DNA from 3 places in the Butyrivibrio sp. FCS006 genome. Region 1 is predicted to be linked to each of the others. Evidence: predicted binding sites of a transcription regulator. Region 1 holds the regulator's gene; each other region holds the start of a gene.
The links. The regulator Rex, encoded in region 1, represses fermentation and respiration genes when NADH is low (regulators of the CRP and FNR family bind a similar motif). The targets are predictions, from matches to a motif close to ATTGTTAANTANTTAACAAT.
Positions count from the first base shown of each region.

Region 2: pflB (formate C-acetyltransferase) is a predicted target of Rex. The motif match lies at 3,053-3,072, and genes of this name have one in related genera.
Region 3: G633_RS0109875 (acetyl-CoA C-acetyltransferase) is a predicted target of Rex. The motif match lies at 6,874-6,893, and genes of this name have one in related genera.

Region 1 covers NZ_KE384204.1:726,530-734,574, forward strand. The annotation lists gene G633_RS0114510 (trimeric intracellular cation channel family protein) at 1-602, opposite strand, end outside; gene G633_RS0114515 (methyl-accepting chemotaxis protein) at 828-2,549, shown strand; gene G633_RS0114520 (redox-sensing transcriptional repressor Rex) at 2,700-3,344, shown strand; gene G633_RS0114525 (hypothetical protein) at 3,357-4,022, shown strand; gene G633_RS0114530 (NAD(P)H-hydrate dehydratase) at 4,088-5,656, shown strand; gene alr (alanine racemase) at 5,688-6,857, shown strand; gene G633_RS19505 (hypothetical protein) at 6,881-7,930, opposite strand.
Region 2 covers NZ_AUKB01000014.1:174,812-182,856, reverse strand. The annotation lists gene G633_RS0106955 (NAD-dependent protein deacylase) at 1-405, shown strand, start outside; gene rpsF (30S ribosomal protein S6) at 516-803, shown strand; gene G633_RS0106945 (single-stranded DNA-binding protein) at 821-1,300, shown strand; gene rpsR (30S ribosomal protein S18) at 1,316-1,579, shown strand; gene G633_RS0106935 (hypothetical protein) at 1,795-2,112, shown strand; gene G633_RS0106930 (hypothetical protein) at 2,135-2,389, shown strand; gene G633_RS0106925 (hypothetical protein) at 2,386-2,907, shown strand; gene pflB (formate C-acetyltransferase) at 3,134-5,392, shown strand; gene pflA (pyruvate formate-lyase-activating protein) at 5,422-6,156, shown strand; gene nagE (N-acetylglucosamine-specific PTS transporter subunit IIBC) at 6,186-7,628, opposite strand; gene G633_RS0106905 (PTS sugar transporter subunit IIA) at 7,673-8,045, opposite strand, start outside.
Region 3 covers NZ_KE384203.1:596,636-604,680, reverse strand. The annotation lists gene G633_RS0109910 (SseB family protein) at 1-1,247, shown strand, start outside; gene G633_RS0109905 (chemotaxis protein CheX) at 1,342-2,229, shown strand; gene G633_RS0109900 (response regulator) at 2,248-2,607, shown strand; gene ymfI (elongation factor P 5-aminopentanone reductase) at 2,679-3,401, shown strand; gene trxB (thioredoxin-disulfide reductase) at 3,505-4,443, shown strand; gene G633_RS0109885 (C40 family peptidase) at 4,524-5,852, shown strand; gene hpf (ribosome hibernation-promoting factor, HPF/YfiA family) at 6,224-6,754, shown strand; gene G633_RS0109875 (acetyl-CoA C-acetyltransferase) at 6,973-8,045, shown strand, end outside.

The DNA of each region.
Region 1 (8,045 bases):
GCGAGGAAGCGGAGCAGTACTATGGTTGAGAAACCGAAGAGTGAGCTGATAAGTTCACTTCCTGTAAACTTCCACAAAACTACGGTTACAGCCGCACCTGCGATGCAAGCGATGGCGTATACGTGCTTGACCAGAACATATGGCACTTTGTCGGCGAGGACATCTCTGATAAGCCCGCCTCCGATTCCTGTTATTACTCCCAGGAATGCAACGAGAAAGAGATTGTCTGAATAATCCGAGTAGATTCCGGCAAATGCACCATCTACGGTAAAGGCTGCAAGGCCGAGAGTATCAAGCCAGAACAGGAGCTTGTCATATACCGGAGTTATGCCTTTGGGCATGGGCTTTTTGAGATACATGATCACAAATGCTATATTAGCCGTGATAAGAGTGATTATCGTCAGCGACGGATTTACAAACATCACCGGTGGAATCCTGTCTATTATGATGTCACGGATAAGTCCGCCGCCTGTGGCAGTTACAAGAGCCATCAGGTTAATGCCGAACAGATCCATATCTTTCTTGGCTGCAACGACAGCTCCCGAAATAGCAAAGGCTATTAGTCCGACATTTTCGATTATAACCATTATTAGTGAATTCATTTGAGTTTCCTGCTTATTGATATAATTTAATCAGCCTTAAAATCATATATGATTTTCGGTCAAATGTAAACTTGATTCGGCTTATTTGTGCACTAATGCGATAATCGGCTATACGTGCTTAATTTATCAAAATTTAAGAAAAGATTCTGACAATTATAATGCGATATTTTGTATAATTATTATGTTATATCAGTAGTATTATGTCTTTTCCTAAGGAGGCACATTATGGAAGCCAGAGAAAGAAAAGGTAAGCTTGTTCAAAAACTCATCATTGCAGCAGTTGCTGCTATTGTCGGAGTATCGATTGTGCTTGTAATCATAAGCGCTGTATCGATCAACAATACCTATGATGAGATGGTTCAGGAAGAACTTCTTCTTGCCGTAGAACAGCTTAACAGTGAGATGAGCAACGTATGGGACGGTGAATGGGAATATACTGACGGTGTTCTGACAAAAGGTGGCGAAAATGTCATGGCAGAATACGAAGAGATCATGGATGAGCTCAAGGCCAGTACAGGAGTTGAGTATTCTCTTTTCTATGGAAAAGAGAGAGTCATCACTACTCTTAAGGATTCCAGTGGTGCCAAGGCTGTAGGCTATAATATTTCTGATAAAGTAGCAAGTACTGTTCTGACAAATGGTCAGACCTATTACGCCAAGATGGTGCCTGCAGGTGCTACAGGGAGCTATTTTAGCTACTATATGCCACTGAAGAATGATGACGGAACCATCGTAGGAATGGTTTACTCCGGCAGAGAGAGCGATTCAGTTGACGCCAAGATCAGGGGAATTACAATACAGATGGTTATATTATCCCTGTTAATTGCTATAGGCGTTTCGATAGTAGGTATCCTTGTTGCTAATAAGTCTTCAGGTAAGATGAGAGCAATCGCCGAGGAGCTTGGCAATCTGTCCAAGGGTGAACTTAAGCTTTCAATTGATAAGACATCACTTGATAGAAATGATGAAATTGGTCTTCTTGCAGACGGAGCACAGACTCTATCAGAGAAACTTGGCGAAGTAATCAGATCAACAATGGAGATGTCTGAGGAACTTAAGAGATCCGGAAGTGAGCTGTCAGAATCAGCGAGTCAGGCATCTGCAGCATCCGGACAGGTATCCCAGGCTGTGGATGATATTTCAAAGGGCGCTGTAAACCAGGCAGAGAGCGTAGAAACAGCAGCCGGTAATACACAGGATATCGGAAAAGACATTGAAGACGTATCAGAGAACGTACAACAGCTTAACAGCTATGCAAACGAAATGAAGACCTCCTGCGAAGCAGCAATGGAAGCTCTTAATAAGCTAATTGTTCAGAGCAGCGAAGTACAGTCATCGGTTCGTGATATCGGTGCAACCATTGATTCGACCAATGAATCTGCAAAAGAGATCTCGAAGTTCTCAGAGGCTATCACAGAGATCGCATCACAGACCAACCTCCTTTCACTCAATGCAAGTATTGAGGCAGCAAGAGCGGGAGATGCAGGAAAAGGCTTTGCGGTTGTTGCTACAGAGATCGGCCAGCTTGCTGTGCAGAGTAGTAATTCCGCAGAAGAGATCAAAAAGATCGTTGAAAAGCTTGTTGCTGATTCCGAGCAGTCTGTAGAGGTAATGCAGAGACTTAATGCAAGCTTCGAGCAGCAGGAAACACAGCTTGATGATACCAAAGTCAACATGCAGAGCATGGCTGAAAACGTTGATAACGTATCTGAGAGTACCGACAACATTGCAGCCCACATCGATAAGCTCAATTCAGCCAAGGACAAGCTTGTTGAGATCATTTCCGATCTGTCGGCTATATCAGAAGAAAACGCAGCTTCGACAGAAGAGACCAATGCTTCAATGCAGGAACTCAACGCTACATTTGCTATCATTACAGAGTCTGCAGGAAAGCTGCAGGAACTGGCTACTAACATGTCCGATACGATCAGCTATTTCAAACCATAAAATATAAATAAAATTTACGATCCCCTGACCGCAAAAGCGCATGGTCAGGGGATTTTTTAACGATTTTACGGAATTGACATATATTTAACGTATAGATATAATCAATTTGTAGGATAATTAACAAACAAAGCAATATTTTTGGAGAATGACATGGCAGAAAAAGAGATTTCTCAGGCGGTCATAAGCAGACTGCCCAGATATTTTAGATATCTTGGAGACCTTAAGGAGAGAGGCGTTGAGAGGATTTCTTCTCAGGAGCTTTCCGATATCATGAAGGTCACAGCTTCACAGATCAGACAGGATTTCAACAACTTTGGCGGCTTTGGCCAGCAGGGATATGGCTACAACGTACAATATCTCTACGACGAGATCGGCAAGATCCTCGGCCTTGATAAGCAGCACAGCCTGGTTATCATCGGTGCAGGACACCTTGGCAAGGCCCTTGCAGGTTATACCAATTTCACAAGAAGAGGCTTTGTATTCAAGGGAGCTTTTGATTGCAATCCTGAGCTCTACGGAACCAAGATCCGTGACGTTGAGGTAAGACCTGTTGACGAAGTAGAAGATTTTGTCAGAGACAACAAAATAGAAATAGCTGTTCTTACAATTCCCAAGGAGCAGGCTGTACCTATGGCACACAGACTGGCAAACTGCGGAATCAAGGCTATATGGAACTTTGCACATGTTGACCTTGAAGTTCCTAACAATATTCAGGTAGAAAATGTACATTTATCTGACAGTTTGATGAAATTATCGTATAATATAGATAGGTATGAAAAATCATTAAAACATTAGTGAGAGAATCTGATGGCAAGAGATGATAATGTCTATATGTCTGCGCTGGAGGGCAAGAGTATCCCTATTCTGACACTTGATGACAAGTGGCACCAGCTTTTCACCCAGACTGAGATGACTCCGGAGATAGAGAGTCTTTCCGATGAACTTAATGCATTGGTCGACAGGGACGGCAAGATACGCACAGAGACCAAGAAGATCAAGAAGCTAAAAAAGACGCTTCTTTCAGAGATTGTGCCCCTTCGCGACAAGGCCAACAAATCAGGTGGCAACAATGCAGCGATAGAAAAAGAAATCTCCGAGAGAACCAGACTTATCAATGAATGTAATGAGAAGCTTGATAGTCACAACGACGAGCTTCTGGACCTTTCAAGGCAGATTTATGATGTGGATTACAAGCTCATGATAGAGACCATGAAGGCTTGTTACGATACGCTACACACCAACACCGAGTATATCAAGGGCCTTGATGAGTGGATATCCAAGGTGCGAGTAGAACTCAAGAAAAATGTCATCCATCTGCAGGAAGCAGAAATGGAGAACTACAATCTCTATTCCTACATGCATCAGATCTTCGGGCCGGAAGTTATCGACCTCTTTGATATGAAATATGATCCAAACCGCAGACATCCTATAAGACGACCTCTTGAAGGGAACGAGGATGAATATGTAGAGTGATTGGAAATAATACGTCCCGGTCTGGCTTTTCAGACCGGGGCTTTCGTTTAAGTGGGGGTATTGGTATGGTGAATGGTTTTAATTTTGCTGTAAATAGTCAGGAAATGAGGATTTACGACAGGAATACGTCGGAACATTTTGGGGTGGCTACGGAAGTGCTGATGGAGAGGGCTTCATTAGCAGTTGCAGATGTTGTTGATGAGTGGAGAAGCACAAGAGAAGCCAAAAGAACATATAGGGCGCTGGTCATGGCCGGAGTCGGCAACAATGGCGGAGACGGAGTGTGCGTTGCAAGGCTCCTCAAGCAAAGAGGCTATCAGGTAAGCCTATGTGTTGTGGGAGATCCGACTAAGTGCTCGGAGCTTCTATTAAAGCAGCTGGAAATTGCAGAAAACTATGGAATCCATAAGGACACTTTTTCCAACATAAGCTGCAACAAATCCGAAGCGGATTTTGATATCATTGTAGATGGTTTATTTGGTATAGGTCTCTCAAGGCCAGTTACCGGAGAATATCTGGATGCTGTCAATTATATAAACAGTTGTAAGAGACAAAGAGATACAGATCTGTTCCTGGTTTCTATTGATATTGCCTCGGGAATAAGCGCTGATGACGGTCACATCTGCGGAGCAGCAGTCAGGGCCGATGCCACAGTGACCTTTAATCAGGCCAAGATCGGGCATATCATGTATCCCGGATGCGAATATGCAGGGAAGATTTTTGTTAAGGATGTCGGTATTACTGAAGATAGCTTTCTTTCAAAGGAGCCGGGAGCCATCTATTACGACGGCAGTGCGAAAGCTCTTTTACCGGAAAGGGATCCTTCAGGAAACAAGGGCACTTACGGGAAGGTGCTGATCATCGCAGGTTCCAAGGACATCAGTGGAGCGTGCATTTTGTGTGCAGGAGCATGCCTTAAGGCCGGAGCAGGGATGGTCAGAGTGTTCACGGCTACGGAGAATGCAGAGGCGGTAAAAGCTCTTTTACCTGAAGCGATACTTGATACCTACGATGACTTTGAACCTGTGGGAGATAAGCTTATGACGGCCATGAAGTGGTCAACGCAGGCGGTCATAGGCCCGGGAATTGGAACGGAAGGAAAGGGATGCGAGCTTCTTACAGATGTTCTTACCTTTTATGACAAGAGTCTTATTATGGATGCCGATGCCCTGAACCTTATTGCAGAGGATGAGCAGCTCTTTAAGCTTGCTGCAAACTTTGGAAGAGACGGGAAAAGACTTGTCATAACACCTCATATGGGCGAATTTGCAAGGCTGTTTGGAAGCGATATAAGGGACTGCAAGGAGCATATTACCCAGTATCCGTTTGAACTTGCCAAAAAGCTGCACTGCACCGTTATCTGCAAGGACGCCAGAAGTGTTGTGGCTGACATGGGCTCAAAAAAGATATATATTAATGTGAGTGGGAATGACGGAATGGCAACAGCCGGAAGCGGAGATGTACTGGCCGGAATTCTCGGAGCGCTCCTCTCATACGATATGGATGGATTTGAGACTGCAATAGCAGGTGCATACATTCATGGACGGGCAGGAGATGTGGCAGCAAAAGAGATAGGGAAGCACTCGGTGGTTGCTTCGGATATAGCAGCTTCGCTCCCGGAAGTGCTGCGATAAATATTTAAACATTCAAAAGGATGTACTTAAAATGATCACAAGTAACGATGAATATTCACGTGTGGCTGCAAGGATCAGCCTTGGCGCAATTGAACATAACCTTGAGGCTATGAAGAGAAATATCCCCGAAGGGACTAAGATGATGGCAGTCATCAAGACTGATGCTTACGGGCATGGCTCGGTGGAGATAGGCAAGTTCCTCGAGAACAAGGATTATATCTGGGGCTATGCTACAGCAACAGCTGAGGAAGCCTTTGAGCTTCGCGATGCCGGACTTAAAAAGCCTATTCTGATCCTTGGTTATACTTTCCCTTACGCCTATGAGAGGATGCTTACAGAAGGTATCAGACCTGCAGTTTTCAGGATGGATATGGCAAAAGAGCTTGATGAGTGTGCCAAGAAACTCATGGCTGAGGGTGTTTTGAAGGAGCCGGCTCCTATACATCTTGCAGTAGATACAGGAATGAGCAGGATTGGAATAACGCCTGATGAAGACGGAGTGTCTTTTGCAAGAGATGTAAGACTTTTGGAAAACCTGCATATTGAAGGCGTGTTTACTCACTTTGCAAGGGCTGATGAAGAGGATCTTACAAACGCAAGAGAGAGGGAAGAGGTATTTAAGAGCTTCCTTGCGGCCTTCGAAGAGGAGTGCGGATATCGTATCCCTATCAAGCACTGCGCAAACTCAGCCAGCATAATTGCTATTCCGGAGTCTTCAATGGATATGGTAAGAGCCGGAGTTACAATGTACGGAATGTGGCCTTCTGACGAGGTACCCAAGGATATCATAGATCTTAAGCCCGCAATGGAGCTTATCAGCCATGTTGTTATGGTTAAAGACGTTCCCAAGGGAACTCCTGTAAGCTACGGTGGAACCTTTGTGACGGATAAAGATAACACCAGGATTGCTACGATTCCTGTGGGATACGGCGATGGATATCCAAGAAGTCTTTCAAACAAGGGATACGTGCTGATTGACGGACATCGCGCTCCGATCCTTGGCAGAGTATGCATGGATCAGTTCATGGTTGATGTCACGGATATTCCGGATGTACGAGAGGGAGATGAGGTTGTACTTCTCGGAACGGACAAGAAGTCAGGCGAGACCATTTCAGCTGAACTCCTCGGTGATATGAGCGGACGCTTCAACTACGAGCTTACCTGCGATATCAACAAGAGAGTACCAAGGATATATGAATAAAATAAAAGATTCCGGTAATGAACTTACTGGAATCTTTTTTTTGCATCAGCATATTGGGCGTTGATCTCCTGGAGGGCAGCTGTATCGCCGTCCATATTGTCGGGGTGATATAACTTTACAAGTGATTTGTACTTCTTATCTACGCTTTCACGGCTGGTACATCCGGCAAAGAAGTCGAAGGTGGAAGAGGCTACAGGCTCGCGATAGCGCTCCTGTCTGGGATCGTCGTAGTCGTCCTCAAAGTCCTCGTCTTCATAATCTTCGTCTTCGTAGAAGTCTTCGTCCTCATCCTCATCTTCATAGAAGTCTTCCCCGTCTTCATAATCTTCATCACCGTAGAAGTCTTCATCATCATCGTATCTGCCGCGGCGATCATCATAATAATCGTCTTCGTAATCCTCATTTTCATAGAACTCAGCGCGCTTATCGCGTCTTCGACTGCGTTCTTCCTCTTCAAGCTCTTTATTTCTGCGCTTCATCATCTTGTCGTACTTGCGCTCCTCGTGCTTTCTTCCGGCTTCCGGGAAGAGGCGGTAATACCTGCCCATGAACTGGGCAAGGAAGTTCTTTCCAAATAATGCCATAAGAACATAGAGTACAGCATCAACTACCATTCCGATAAACAGGACATTTCCGTAAGAAGCAAAAACCGAGATGAGTAGTAGCACGCATACTACAGGAAGGAACATGAGAATGGTCAAAAGCAGCAGTGCAATATAAGCAGCCTTTCCCTTATAGGAGTGGACATTGAACATCCACCAGCGGAAGAGCTCTGCGAAGATTGCGGTAGTGACGTGCCTACCTCTGTCCAGCATTGGTGTTGCCTGCTGAGCAATCTCGCCGCCCTCGGGAATGTTACCCACAATACTGTTGAAGCCACCAAAGAGCATGAATATATTCACAATAAATAGCAGGAAAAAGACAATGCAGGTGACGGGAAGGGCTGCGAAAAAGAGCTTAACAGCTTTAAGCATGCTCTTAAGAAACCATGAGATAAGCGAAAAGAACGCCTTTAAAGCATATAAAATCGCAGTAGTAACTGCGTTGATGATCATTGTAAGAAATGAAACCATTTTGCCTCCAATCAATACTTTCTCAATTATAAGAAAAATGTGTCATGTTCACAAGTGAGTCAGTGGGGACGTTTCAGTTTGACTCATTTTGTGAAGCAAAATGAGTCAAACTGAA
Region 2 (8,045 bases), on a different contig from region 1:
AAGGTGGTCTATGAGATTCACGGAAGTGCTCTTAGAAACTATTGCATGAGCTGTGGAAAAGAGTATCCGGCTGATTATATTTTTGAATCCACAGAGCCGATTCCAAAGTGTTCCTGTGGAGGCACTATAAGGCCTGATATCACCCTTTATGAAGAGGGACTTCCTGATGATCAGGTTGATGGTGCAATCAGCGCAATAGCCAGCGCAGATATGCTGATAATTGGAGGTACATCACTTACAGTATATCCGGCAGCTTCATTCATTAATTATTTCAGGGGTAAAACCGTTGTAGTAATTAATCAGAGTGAAATACAGATAAGCGGAGCTCAAAACACCCTTATTATCAGGGAAAAGATCGGTAAGGTCTTCACAGAGCTTGCAGCTCTCCAGGGGATTGAATTGTAAAAAAGGACTTGCATAGTTCCTGGATTTATGATAACATATCATCCTGTGATAAATTCCTTGTCACTTGACTGAAACAAGTGGCCAGAGACCAAAAGGAGGTAACAAATAGCATGAACAAATACGAATTAGCCGTTGTTGTTAGTGCAAAGATCGAAGACGACGCAAGAACTGCTGTCATCGAGAAGGTAAAGAGAACTATCGAGAAGCATGGTGGTCAGATTACCAACATCGATGAGTGGGGCAAGAAGAAGCTCGCTTATGAGATCGAGAAGATGACAGAAGGCTTCTACTATTTCATCCAGTTCGATGGTGAGCCTACTTCTCCAGCTGAGATCGAAGCTCGCATGAGAATCATGGACGGCGTCATCAGATATTTATGCGTTAAGAACGAGGCCTAAATAGAAGAGGACGAATAATGAACAAAGTAATTTTATGTGGACGTTTAACAAGAGATCCTGAAGTAAGATATTCACAGGGAGCTGAGCCTATGGCAATCGCAAGATACACACTTGCTGTTGACCGCAGAAGAGGCAGAAGCAACGACCCTAACGAGCAGTCAGCTGATTTCATCAGCATCGTAGCTTTTGGTAAGGCTGGTGAGTTTGCTGAGAAGTACCTTAAGAAAGGTACCAAGATGCTTATTACAGGACGTATCCAGACAGGTAGTTATACCAATAAGGATGGCGTTAAGGTCTACACAACCGAGGTGGTTGTGGAAGATCAGGAGTTTGCAGAGTCTAAGAACAACGCATCAAACGGCGGAAACTTTGACTACAGTGCAAACAGCGCACCTGCACCTGCAAGTGCACCATCAAATGATCCCACTCCCGCTGCAGCAGGCGATGGCTTCATGAACATTCCGGATGGAATCGAAGAGGAGCTGCCTTTTAACTAAAAGGAGGAATATACAATGGCTTTCACAAAGTCTGATAGATCCGATTCTCCAGTAAGGAGAAAGGGCGGAATGCACAGAAGAAAGAAAGTTTGCGTTTTCTGTGGCAAGGATAATGTAATTGATTACAAGGATACAGCTAAGCTTAAGAAGTTCGTTTCTGAGAGCGGCAAGATTCTTCCAAGAAGAATCACAGGCAACTGCGCTAAGCACCAGAGAGAGCTTACATCAGCTGTAAAGCGTGCTAGACATCTGGCACTTATGCCTTACGTAGCTGAGTAATCAGTAATAAGACAAACAATCAGAGACACTTTTTAGAAGAGATTCTAAGAAGTGTCTTTTTTATTTTGATTCCTTTAGCTCCGAAGGAGCGTAGTCTGATTGCCAAATCAGTAAAAAGGGGAATGGGGACTTCCCCAACAAGCCGCCTCAGTGCGCACTGAGGCCCTGCTTGCGAAGTGGTGAGATAGCTGGTAGTGTTAATGAGGATAAGTGATATGGTCAGAGATTTATCTGTTATATTTGAAAATAAACCGGAACAGTGGGGACTTAGAGGTGATCCATATCTATGGGATGAGATGAAAGAAGCATTTGTTGGAAAAAACCTAGATGTTTCCACAAGGGATCTGGCGAATGAAATATGCGAATACTATGAGAAAGTTGTAGGAGAACCTTTAAAATATGGCGCCATGGTGTTCATCGAGAGATTTGCTCACGGCGGAATGTCTTCTGGTCATGTTTCCGGAGAGTTTTGGATCTGCAGAGGCATTCCTCTTTTGATAGAGAATTTTAATAAGATAAAGACAACTATATAGAAGCATCAGGGAGAGGAAAAAAGTGAAACTGCAAAACGAACTGGTTCGAAGTGAAAAACTTTATCGAGTAGGGTATATGCCGGATGTAGACAAATATGTAATAGCCTGCGTTGTTCCATGGGTGGCATGGTATGACAGGTACTATGAAATCTCCAAGGAAGAATACGATTCTTTTGGCTCAGAAGAACTGGATAAACTTGCGATAGAGTTTAATACAAAAGGCGTTAAATCAGATCGCTTTATTTTCTCAGACAAAAAAGAGGAAAACAAATCATGAGTTTTATAGTTTGCTGCAAAAAGAATATTAAAATTGTTTATACCGTATTAATTCCGTTTTTGGCTGTTGTGGCTTGCGCTTGCATCGGATTAGCCATCAATTATCTGATCTCATTTAACACTTCTACCAGTGATGAGCTATTGACGATCCCGCTCCTTGCTTTTGTAGCACTGCTTACAATCAGGGGAATATACTATTTTGTCAATTCTTTATTGTTAATGCTTGTAGTAGATGAAGACAATATTGAAATCAGTTCTATACACGGAAAAAAACATATCAATGTTGCCCAGATTGAGAAAGTTGGTTTCGGCAGAAGGCATGATTCTTCAAGATACGCCCCTAAAGATCGATATATCATGTCGCTTTATATCGGTGGAAAGCCCTTAAAGCTGATTGAAGATGAGATGGAGAATTTCGACAAGTTATGCAGGTTCCTTTATAAGGCAAATGTGCCGACAGCAGACGAGTTAACAAAAACTAATCTGAAAGGGCGTGCATATACAGGTGTTGAAGATTGATAAATTATGATGCGCCAAGAAATGTGAGATGCGAACAACGTCAAACATTTCTTGGCGTTGTTTTTTTGCATAAAGCCTACAAGAAGTTCCATGAATTTTGAGAGAATTTGTCACTTTCGCCAAAATGAGAAAAGTTGTTAAATATATTGTTAATTATTTGACACCCTTATGGTATAGTATGTAGTGGCTATTTTACAGAATTTTTATAAATAGAAAGGGAATCACTATGGCAAATCACGAATTTTCACAGTGGGACGGTTTCGTAGGTCGTGTCTGGAAAGACAATGTTGACGTACGTGACTTCATTCAGAACAACTATACTCCATATGACGGAGATGAGTCTTTCCTCGCAGAGCCAACAGAAGCTACCAATAAGCTTTGGGGCAAGCTCCAGGAACTTCAGGCACAGGAACGTGCCAAGGGCGGTGTTCTTGATATGGATACCGACATCGTATCTTCTCTTACTTCACATGGTGCAGGATACATTTCAGAAGAAACAAAGGATTTAGAGCAGATTGTTGGTCTTCAGACTGACAAGCCACTTAAGAGAGCTTTCATGCCTTTCGGTGGTATCACAATGGCAGAGCAGTCATGCAGAATGTATGGCTATGAGCCAAGCGAGAAGCTCCACGAGATCTTTACAAAATACCACAAGACACACAACCAGGGCGTATTCGACATCTACACACCTGAGATGAAGAAGGCTCGTCACAACAAAATCCTTACAGGTCTTCCTGATACATACGGTCGTGGACGTATCGTAGGCGATTACAGAAGAGTTGCTCTTTACGGTATTGATTACCTTATCGAGAAGAAACAGGCCGATTTTGCAGCTACAGAGCGTCAGGGTATGCGTCGTTATGATTTCCAGCTTCGTGAGGAGATCACAGACCAGATCAATGCTCTTAAGGGCATGAAGGAAATGGCTGCTATCTATGGCATCGACATTTCAAAGCCTGCAGGAACTGCTAAGGAAGCTGTTCAGTGGCTCTACTTTGGATATCTTGCAGCTATCAAGACACAGAACGGTGCTGCTATGTCAGTAGGACGTGTTTCTACATTCCTTGATATCTACTTCTCACGTGACCTTGCAAAGGGTGTCATCACAGAGGAAGAAGCTCAGGAGATCATCGACCACTTCACAATGAAGTGCCGTATGGTTAAGTTTGCTCGTATTGAGTCTTACAACCAGCTCTTCTCAGGCGATCCTGTTTGGGCTACTCTTGAGGTCGGTGGTATCGGTCTTGACGGACGTCACCAGGTTACAAAGACCTGCTACAGATTCCTCCACACACTTGAGAACATGGGACCTTCACCTGAGCCAAACCTTACAGTTATGTATTCAAGCCGTCTTCCTGAGAACTTCAAGAAGTACGCTTCCAAGATTTCAGTTACTACATCTTCAATCCAGTATGAGAACGATGATGTAATGCGTGTTACATGGGGCGATGATTACTCAATCTGTTGCTGCGTATCTGCAACAGAGACAGGTAAGGAGCTTCAGTTCTTCGGCGCTCGTGCAAACCTTGCTAAGTGCCTTCTTTACGCTATCAACGGTGGTGTTGATGAGAAGTCAGGCGACCAGGTTGGACCTGAGTACAAGGCAATCACATCTGAGTACCTTGACTATGATGAGGTAATGAAGAAGTTTGACCAGATGATGGATTGGCTTGCTCACCTCTATGTTGGAACACTTAACATGATCCACTACATGCACGACAAGTACTACTATGAGGCTTGCCAGATGGCCCTTATTGATACACATGTACGTCGTTCATTTGCTACAGGTATCGCAGGATTCTCACACTGTGTAGACTCACTCTCAGCAATCAAGTATGCTAAGGTAAAGGCTATCCGTGATGAGAACGGAATCGCTAAGGACTTTGAGATTGAGGGTGACTTCCCTCGTTACGGTAATGATGATGACAGAGCTGATGAGATCGCTATCTGGCTTCTGCGCACATTCATGGGCAAGCTTCGTCACATCCATACCTACAGAGATTCAGAGCCTACAACATCAATCCTTACCATCACATCAAACGTTGTTTATGGTAAGGCTACTGGAGCACTTCCTGATGGACGTCCTGCAGGTGAGCCACTTTCACCAGGTGCTAACCCTGCATATGGCGCAGAAGTAAATGGTCTTATTGCATCACTTAACTCTGTTGCTAAGCTTCCATATGAAGAGGCTCTTGACGGAATTTCCAACACACAGACTATTAACCCCGGTGCCCTCGGACACACAGAGGAAGAGCGTGTTAATAACCTCGTAAACGTACTTGACGGATACTTCGATCAGGGTGCACATCACCTTAACGTCAACGTATTTGGCAAGGATAAGCTCATCGATGCTATGGAGCATCCTGAGAAGCCTGAGTATGCTAACTTCACTATCCGTGTTTCAGGATACGCTGTTAAGTTCATCGACCTTACAAGGGAGCAGCAGCTCGACGTAATTTCACGTACTTGCCACGAGGCACTTTGATAAGTACCGGAAATATTGGAGTTTTTTGAATGAGTGAAATTATTGGTTATATAAATAAGCTTGAGAGTTTTGGCGCCGTGGATGGACCCGGCGTCAGATACCTCATTTTCCTGAGCGGATGCAGGATGAGATGTGCTTTTTGCCACAATCCCGAGACCTGGAAGGAAGGTGAGGGAGAGCAGTATACAGCTGATGAGCTTTTAAAGAAGGCTCTGCGTTTTAAGCCATATTGGAAAAACGGCGGTGGTATTACTGTAAGTGGTGGAGAGCCGCTTCTTCAGATAGATTTTCTGCTGGATTTATTTAAAAAAGCAAAAGCAGCCGGTGTAAGTACCTGCATAGATACAGCCGGAGAGCCTTTCACTCATGAAGAACCTTTTTATTCCAAATGGAAAGAGCTGATGGCGCTTACTGACACAGTTCTTTTAGATATCAAAAATATCGATCCTGAGGCTCATAAGGAGCTTACAGGTGTCGATAACGGAAATATCCTTCAGATGGCAAAAGAGATATCGGATTTGGGCATTCCAATCTGGATACGCCACGTACTGGTTCCCGGAGGAAGTGATAATGATGATTACCTCCGCCGTACCAGAGAGTTTATTGATTCGCTGTCATCTGTAGAGAAAGTGGAGGTACTCCCGTATCACACGCTGGGAGTTCCAAAATACAAGGAGCTGGGAATTCCATACCGACTAGAAGGAGTGGAATCGCCAACGCCTGAGCGAATAGAAAATGCAAAAAAAATCCTAGGTGCAATTTAGCACCTAGGACTTTTTATTATTTGAGATTATCAGAGCAGCTTTTTCAGCTCATCATGTACGAACTGAACCTTAGGTCCGACAATAACCTGAACTGCTGTCTTAGAAGGTCTAACAACACCGGCAACTCCGGCATTCTTGATAGCCTTCTCATCAACGAGTGTGTAATCCTTGATCTCTGTACGAAGTCTTGTTGCACAGTAGTCAACTTCAACGATGTTGTCTTTTCCGCCAAGTCCTGCAAGAACGCGCTCAGCAATTGCTGTGAAGTCGTCGTTTGCAAGCTCGAGCTTCTCTTCTTCCTCATCCTCGTCATCTGTTCGTCCCGGAGTCTTAAGGTCGAACTTGGTGATAACGAAACGGAATACGAAGTAGTAGATAACTGCGAATACAAGGCCGATAGGAATAAGGAGCCAAGGGTTAACAGCCATAGGAGCCTTGAAGCTAAGGATGTAGTCAACAAGTCCTGCTGAGAAGTTAAATCCAAGTCTCAATGGAAGCAGTGTGCAGATTGCTGCAGAAACACCTGTGAGGAGCGCATGTACAAGGTAAAGGCCGGGAGCCATGAACATGAATGCGAACTCAAGGGGCTCTGTGATTCCTGTGAAGATTGAAGCAAGTGATCCTGCAAGCAGGAGAGATGCTGCTGATTTCTTCTTGGAATCCTTTGCAGTGTGATACATTGCAAGTGCACCGCCGGGAAGACCGAACATCATGATAGGGAAGAATCCTGTCATGTACTGTCCTGTAACACCCTTAACTGCACCTTCTGCGCCTGACCAGAAGAGGCCCAGGTCGTTGATACCTGCTGTATCAAACCAGAATACGGCGTTGAGTGCGTGGTGCAGTCCCAAAGGAATAAGTGCACGGTTAAGCATTGCATAGATACCTGCTCCAAGAGCGCCGAGGCCGAGGATTGCTTTACCGAAAGCTACGAGTGCTGCGAAGATTACAGGCCATACGAAGTACAGGATAGCAGCTGTAACGGCTGAAACAATCGCTGTAACAATGGCAACAGATCTTTTACCGCTGAAGAATGCAAGCCAGTCAGGAAGCTTGGTATCCTTGAATCTGTTGTAGCAGCTTGATCCGATGATACCGGCTAAGATACCGATAAATGCGTTCTGGATCTTACCGAATGCTGCAGGAACTTCTGAAGCGTCAACGCCCTTGTACATTGCAACAGCGCCTGTGCTAAGAAGTGTGGTGATCATCAGGAATGAAACAAGACCTGCCAGAGCACTGGTTCCGTCATGGTCTTTAGCCAAACCTACTGATACACCGATGGCAAAAAGAATCGGGATCTGATCAATGATCGCCGATGCAGCTTTTATACAAAATGCTGCCAAAACACTGTTGGCACCCCAACCTGATGGATCGATCCAATATCCGATACCGTAGAGAATACCTGCTGCTGGAAGAACTGCGACAGGAAGCATCAGAGATTTACCGATCTTTTGTAGATACTTCATCATACATTTGTCCTCCTTTATTTATGAATTGCTTTGTGCAATTACATTCATTTGCTCAGCACGATAGCAGCATCGCCCACTGCTACCTTTCCGCTCTTCTTCTCAAAACCTGAAAACTTGGAATGGTTAGAAACGATCATAGGAGTGATGACATCGTAGCCGGCGTTTTTTACGCCCTCGAGATCAACCTCAACGATGAGGTCGCCCTTTTTAACGGTATCGCCCTGTTTGGCATGGATGGTGTAGTGCTCGCCTCCAAGCTTAACTGTGTCGATGCCGATGTGAACGAGAATCTCTGCTCCGTCAGTAGAATTAATGCAGAATGCATGTCCTGTTGGGAAAAGAGCTATAAGAGCTCCGTCAGCAGGCGCATAGAATTTGCCGTCTGAAGGAATGATGGCTACGCCCTTGCCCACCATT
Region 3 (8,045 bases), on a different contig from region 1:
CTTCTGAGCAGGAAGCGGAGCAGGCACAGAGCCTAAAAAAGGCAAATGCCAAAGAGGAAGCCATCAAGGCTCATGAGGGTCTTGAGTGGCCTGTTATCGGTCGCATCAATCCTATAAATACCAAGGACAGTGAGGGTGAAAGGGCTGATGAGACCGTTTCATCTGAGAAAAAAGATGAGATCGGCGCCATGATCTATGAAGAGGAGATAGATCCCGAGTATGTTAAGGGATTATCCGGACAGGAGCTGTTATTTCTTTTGACTGCACTTGAAGTATTTAATAAGAAGGCTGCTCTTCCGGGATTTGAGAAGAATCACAGGCTTGTTTATAACGAAGTGCTCAGGAGAGTACGAGATGCTGAGTATCTCTTCGTTCTCTACGATCAGAGCACCGGCTATCCTTTCATTGAACAGGGATTTGCAAATGTTTATTTTGAGCAGGAACTTGCGGAAAAGGCAGCTGAGATCTTTAACAAACAGTTCAGAAAGGTTGCAGCAAGAAAGTGCCAGATAGAGGATCCCAATTACAAGGGCGGCGGTAAATTCGGCTTCTTTGATTATCTCTACTATATTGGAATAGAGAATCTGCTGGTGGATAACGGCGGTTATAGAGCAAGATTTAAGAGAAATGAGATCGTGGCTGCGCCCGGCGAGTGGAGCGGAGCAGAGAGAAGGCCTGAGCCTGTAAACTCAGCCCTCAACTTTGCCATGATCGATTTCCTTGAGGAAGTAAGATGGCCCGTTAAGTATGAAAAGAGAGACGACATCTTAAAGGCCAAGGAGATGAGGATGCTCTCTCTTATCAGAGGCGCTCAGCTCCTTGTTCCCACTCAGCATGAGGGACCTACGGAGGTTGATGAGAACGGCAGGATCAAGATCGGCAAGGACACCAAGCTCAAGTTCATGGTGGTCAAGACCAAGGATGATAAGCAGTTCCTTCCTGTATATACAGATCCTTTTGAGTTTGCAAAACAGGGTGTTACCAAGGACTGGAACGCCGGCGTGTTCAGATATCAGGATGTTATCCGCTTTATCCAGGATAGAGAGGGTCTTGTTATCAATCCTCTTGGCCAGAGCGTAGTTCTTACCAAGGACAGGATCATGGCCCTTGAGGTAGCAGGTAAACAGGCTGAAATGATGAGAGCCAAAAATCAGGCAGGACAGGTGGCAGCTGCATCAACAACTGATGCTGTATCAGCTGCAGTAAGCCAGGCGATGGCCGAAATGCGCAAGGAAGACAATCAATAATATGCTTGTTTGTGTGCGTATATTAGATTAAAATTGTAGTATAGTTCCGTCATCTGTTGATTTGAAATTTACATTTCAAGAAGGAGCGGCATAAATGCTAGATCGTTTAATCGGAGCAAGCCTTGTTGAACAGGGAATGATCACCAAGAGCCAGCTTGTGCAGGTTTACAAAAAACAGGAATCTGACAGAGCCAAGCTCGGTGTTATCGCGGTGTCTGAGAGGATGATGACCATAGCTCAGGCTGAGCAGGTCAACATGCTTCAGGCAACCATGGATAAGCGCTTTGGTGATATCGCTGTTGAGAAGGGATATCTTACGGAAACTCAGGTTCAGAGGCTTTTAGGACTCCAGGGCAATACATATCTGACCTTCCTTCAGTCTGTAGTGGATATGGGCATCCTGACAATGGAACAGCTTGAGAAGGTCGAGGCTGACTATCAGAGAGCCAACGGCTTTACTGAGACTGACATGGCAGTTCTAAAGAGCGGAGAGGTTGATAAAGCAGTTTCCATATTCCTTGACAATGCGGATCCTGTTTATAACGGAATGTTTGCTATGGGCCTTAAGAGCATGTACAGGTTGGTAGATAGCCATATATATGTAGGAAGAGCCTATACAGCCAGGGTAATAAACGATGAGGTTTTGGGCTACCAGAAGTTCCATGGCGACCAGCAGGCAGCAGTTGCAATTTCCGGTAAGTATGAAGATGTCAGGAAGATGGCTATCGCGTACACCAAGGAAGAATTTATCGAGACAAAGGAAGATGCCCTTGATGCAGTGTGCGAGCTTATTAACTGTATCAATGGTCTTTATGCGTCGGAGCAGAGCAGGAACGACTCCAAGATAGAGCTTGAACCACCTAATTTCTCTGTGAACTTTGCACAGGCCACCAGCGATGAGATGATCGTGATGCCTGTCTATATTGCGGGAGGAGAAATCAAATACATTATTGCAGTGTCTAAAGATATTTTGGTTGGATGAAATACAGGAGGCACGTAGATGAAGAACGTACTTATAGTAGATGATTCAAGAACTTCCAGAAGGATACTTAAAGACATTTTGGAGAGAGCCGGATATAATATTGTAGGTGAAGCTATAAACGGCAAGGAAGGTGTCGAATTCTATGCCAAGCTCCTGCCCGATATCGTAACTATGGATATCACAATGCCGGAGATGGACGGCATCGAGGCGCTTCGGCAGATAAAGAAGGATTTTCCCGATTCCAAGGTTGTCATGATAACAGCCGCAGGTCAGAAGGACAAGATGATGGAAGCTGTTAAGCTTGGCGCAACAGAGTTCGTTTCTAAGCCTTTTGTTGAGGAAACCGTAATAGAAGCTTTGGCGCACTGCGAGAAGTGATAAGGCAGAACATGAGAATATAAGCCGAGGGCTATGCTCTCGGCTAATTTTTTAATATGAAAGAAGGCAATATGAGCAGAAAGGTTTTGATAACCGGGGCATCCAGAGGAATCGGAAGGGAGATCGCAATCTCTTTTGCCAAAAACAAAGATAACCTGGTGCTGTGCTGTAAGAATAATATAGAAGATTTAAAGACCCTCGCTGTGGAGCTGACGGATACTTACGGGATCATGTGCAAGGCTGTGACCTGCGACGTGTCTGATTATAATGCGGTAAAAGAGCTCTATGACGAGGCAGGGGACGTTGATGTTATTGTTAACAACGCAGGAGTAGCGCATATAGGTCTTTTGACAGATATGGACATAGAGGACTGGAAAAGGGTTACAGGTACAAATCTGGACAGTCTCTTTTACACGACAAAGCTTTTTGCGCCGGGAATGGTGCGAGCCGGAAGCGGAAGGATAATAAATATCTCGTCGGTCTGGGGTGAGGCAGGAGCATCCTGTGAAGTCGCCTATTCAGCAAGTAAGGGCGGAGTCAATGCATTTACAAAGGCTCTGGCAAAAGAGCTTGCGCCCAGCGGAGTTTCGGTGAACGCAGTAGCCTGCGGAGTGATCGATACGGACATGAACAGAAATCACCTTACTGAGGAAGATCTTGATGCGTTATGCGAAGAAATTCCTGAGGGAAGAATGGGAGAAGCAAAAGAAGTTGCACAGCTTGTTCTCATGGTAAGCCAGGCTCCAAGCTACATGACGGGGCAGATTATTACAATTGACGGTGGATGGTTATAAAAAATACTTTACAAAATAAAATTATGTGATACAATTCAATTGTTCACAATCGAAATACAACTATTAACTATATAACAAGTATTCCCAAAGGAGGTAATACACTATGTATGATCTTATAATTATCGGTTCAGGCCCTGCAGGACTTTCAGCAGCTGTATATGCCAAGAGAGCAGGACTTAACATGCTTATCATTGAGAAGAACCCTGTCAGCGGCGGACAGATAATCGACACCTACGAGGTTGACAATTATCTTGGAATTCCAGGAGTAAACGGCTTTGATCTTGCCATGAAGTTCAGAGAGCATGCGGATAAGCTCGGCGCCGAGTTTGCAGATGCTTCTGTAACAGCTATTGAAACCGTAGATAAGGGATCAGATACAAAGGCACCTATATATAAGGTTGTAACAGATAACGGAGAGTTTGAGACACACACCATCATCCTTGCAACCGGAGCACACCACTCCAAGCTTGGAATTCCAGGCGAAGAGGAGTTCATAGGTAAGGGCGTTTCCTACTGCGCAACATGTGACGGTGCATTTTATAAGGATAAGATCACAGCAGTTAACGGCGGCGGTGATGTTGCTGTTGAGGATGCTATCTTCCTCTCAAGATTCTGCAAGAAGGTTTACCTTATTCATAGAAGAAATGAGCTCAGGGCAACCAAGATTCTTCAGGATGAGCTCTTTGCACTTCCTAACGTTGAGGTTATCTGGGACAGCGTTGTAAAAGAGATCAAGGGTCAGGATACAGTAACAGGACTTAATATAGAGAATGTTAAGGATCACTCACAGTCAGATATTACAATTGATGGAATATTTGTCGCAATAGGAATACATCCATCCACAGACCTTTTCTTAAACGTTGTAGAGTGCGACGAACAAGGATATGTAATTGCAGGTGAAGACGGTGCAACTTCCGCACCCGGCATATTTGTTGCAGGTGATTCAAGGAAGAAACGCTTAAGACAGATCGTTACTGCTGTAGCAGATGGAGCAAATGCCGTAACAAGCGTTCAGGACTTCATGGTAGGCAAGGAAAAGTGATAGTTTTCTTGACAAATCAGAAGATGTGGCGTATATTTTTAAAAGATGTAACAAATTCGTAACAATTTTGGAGGTTAGTTTTGAGAAAGCCATTTGTGCAGCTTACTGCTTTATCTATGGTAGCTGCAATGACATTTACAAACTTAAACATCACAGCATACGCTTCATCTAATAAAGTAACAAGTGTACTGCCACAGGCAGGTATTACATATGCTCTTGGAAGCAATCAGGTATCACTTTCAAATCTTCAGGAAACAGTAGAGACAGAGAAGGCAGAGGCAGAGGCTGCATCAAGTACCAGCAAGTCAGCTGCCACAACAGAAGCAATCAATTCCAGTGATACTGTAACCAATGTAACACCTCTTGCATCAACATTATCAGATAGGATTCTTTCAGATATCCAGAGCGCTACCGGCGCAGTTGTTAAGAGTGCCGGAACAGAAGAGGAGACCACGGATGAGAATTCCGAGGACGAGCTCTTTAAGACCCTTGTTATCGCCAAGGTTCACGATTATGTCAATGTTCGTGATCTTCCTTCAGAAGAGGACGGCGAGATTATCGGTAAGCTCTATGACAAGTCAGTTGGTACCTTCATCGAGGAGGACAACGGCTGGTACAAGATCAAGTCAGGATCAGTTGAAGGTTACGTTAAGGCAGAGTACTGTGTAACCGGTGATGATGCTGTAGATCTTGCCAAGGAAGTCGGAACCAGAATCGCTACTGTAACAACCACAACACTTAAGGTTAGAGGCGGAGCAAGCCTTGATGCCGAGGTGCTTGGTCTTGTTCCTATCGAGGATCAGCTCGTAGTTGAGGAAGAGCTCGACGGATGGGTTAAGGTTAGTATCGAGGAAGGTGACGGTTACGTATCAATGGATTACGTAACACTTTCCACAGAGTTCGTTAAGGCTGAGTCCAAGGCAGAAGAGGAAGCTCGTCTTGCCAAGGAGAGAGCAGCAAGAGAAGCAGCTACCAAGGCAGCTAAGGCGAACACAAAGAGTTCAAGCGAGTCAAGCGGATCAAAGAGTTACAATTCCGCAGGATCATATACAACAGCTACAAGTTCCATCGGTTCTGCAGTTGCTCAGTTTGCACAGCAGTTCGTAGGTAATCCTTATGTATACGGTGGAACATCACTTACAAACGGTGCTGACTGCTCAGGATTTGTAATGAGCGTATACCAGAACTTCGGTGTAAGTCTTCCTCATTCTTCCGGTGCCGACAGAAGCGTTGGTGCAGCGGTTGATGGACTTGCAAATGCACAGCCCGGTGATATCGTATGTTACTCAGGTCACGTTGCTATCTACATTGGTAACGGCCAGATCGTACATGCTTCTACAGCTAAGACAGGTATTAAGATCTCTAATGCAGATTACAGAACAATACTTGCTGTACGAAGGATCTTCTAAATAAGGATTAAAAGGCAGAAGCCAATGGCTTCTGTCTTTTTTATTTTCATTCCTCTCTTTTGTATTTCTCTCTTTTGCACAGAAATATAAATGTCAACATAGAAAGATAACTTTTTCTTTATAAAATTTTTAAAAGTTATCCACAATCTCGGGATAAAAAAGCGCGTTTTTTCGACTTATACACGAAGTTATCCACATTGTCCACAGAAAACGTTATCTAAAAGCTAATTTTGCACAATAGAAAGCAGTAGATATTTTTTGTGCATTTTGTACAAATGCGACTTCTTTAATTTGCTTATGTATGTGTATCAATGTTATAATGTTTTTAACACAAATATGTCCCGATTGGGCGAAGTAAAGGGGATGATTGCATGAAATTTACTATCGTTGGAAAGAACATTGATGTAACACCCGGATTAAAGGCAGCAGTTGAGGAAAAGATTGGAAAACTTGAGAAGTATTTCACTCCCGATACTAATGCGAATGTCACACTTAATGTGGACAAAGAGAGACATAAGATCGAAGTAACAATCCCTGTTAAGGGCAAGATCATCCGTGCAGAGCAGGTCAGCAATGACATGTATGTATCCATCGATCTTGTAGAGGAGGTAATCGAAAGACAACTTAAAAAGTATAAGAGCAAACTGGTTGACAAGCAGCAGGCTGAGGCCAGCAACTTCAAGAAAGAGTATATCGAGTCAGACTACATGGATGACGAGGATATCCGCATTGAGCGTATGAAGAAGTTCGATCCCAAGCCTATGTATGCTGAGGATGCCTGTGTACAGATGGAGCTTCTCGGACACAATTTCTTTGTATTTGTAAATGCCGAGACAGATCAGGTTAACGTAGTGTATAAGAGAAAAGGAAATACCTACGGACTTATAGAGCCTGAAGCTTGATATATTGCACATAGGATTCCGTTAATTAAATATCAATTCATAGATTTTTAATAAAATAGCTCCCACCCGGGAGCTATTTTTGTTGCATTTGACTAAGTGCTATGTTACAATGAATCTGTTCTGATAAAAATTTGTCAATCGATTTTAACGCAGGTTTTTGCAGAAGAAACTTAATAAAAACTGGGATCAGAGAGTCCCCAAAATGGAGGTAATACGTTATGGCACAGAAAGTAGTTATAGCTGGTGCAGTCAGAACTGCCATCGGCAAAATGGGTGGAGCCCTCAGCAATACTCCAGCAGCAGAACTTGGTTCAATCGTAATCAAGGAGGCACTTAATCGCGCAGGTGTTAAGCCTGAGATGGTTGATGAAGTACTTATGGGATGCGTTATCCAGGCAGGCCTTGGACAGAACGTAGCAAGACAGGCATCAATCAAGGCTGGTCTTCCTATTGAGACTCCTGCAGTAACACTTAACGTAGTATGCGGCTCTGGTCTTAACTGTGTAAATATGGCAGCTGACCTGATCAAGGCAGGCGAGGCTGATATCGTTGTAGCAGGTGGTATGGAGAACATGTCAATGGCTCCTTACGCACTTCCAAATGCACGTTTCGGATATCGTATGAACAACGGAACACTTGTTGATACCATGGTAAACGATGCTCTTACAGATGCTTTCAATCACTATCACATGATGATCACAGCAGAGAATATCTGCGACAGATGGAACCTTACAAGAGAAGAGCTCGATGAGTTCTCAGCTAATTCTCAGCAGAAGTGCGAGAAGGCTCAGGCTACAGGTGCATTCGATGATGAGATCGTTCCTGTTCCCGTTAAGGTTAAGAAGGAAATGGTTGAGTTCAAGGTAGACGAGGGACCTCGTGCCGGAACAACTGTTGAGACTCTTGCTAAGCTTAAATGCTGCTCAGGCAAGGAAGGCGGACTTGTAACAGCAGGTAACGCATCAGGTATCAACGATGGTGCAGCTGCAGTTGTTGTTATGAGCGAAGAGAAGGCTAAGGAACTTGGAATCAAGCCTATGGCTACATGGGTAGGCGGAGCTCTTGCAGGTGTTGAGCCTGAGATCATGGGTATCGGACCTGTTGCAGCTACAAGAAAGGCTCTTAAGAAGACAGAGCTTACACTTGATGACATCGATCTTATCGAGGCTAACGAGGCATTCGCAGCTCAGTCAGTTGCAGTTGCCAAGGACCTTGGATTTGATATGAGCAAGGTTAACGTAAACGGTGGAGCTATTGCTCTGGGACACCCTGTTGGAGCATCAGGCTGCCG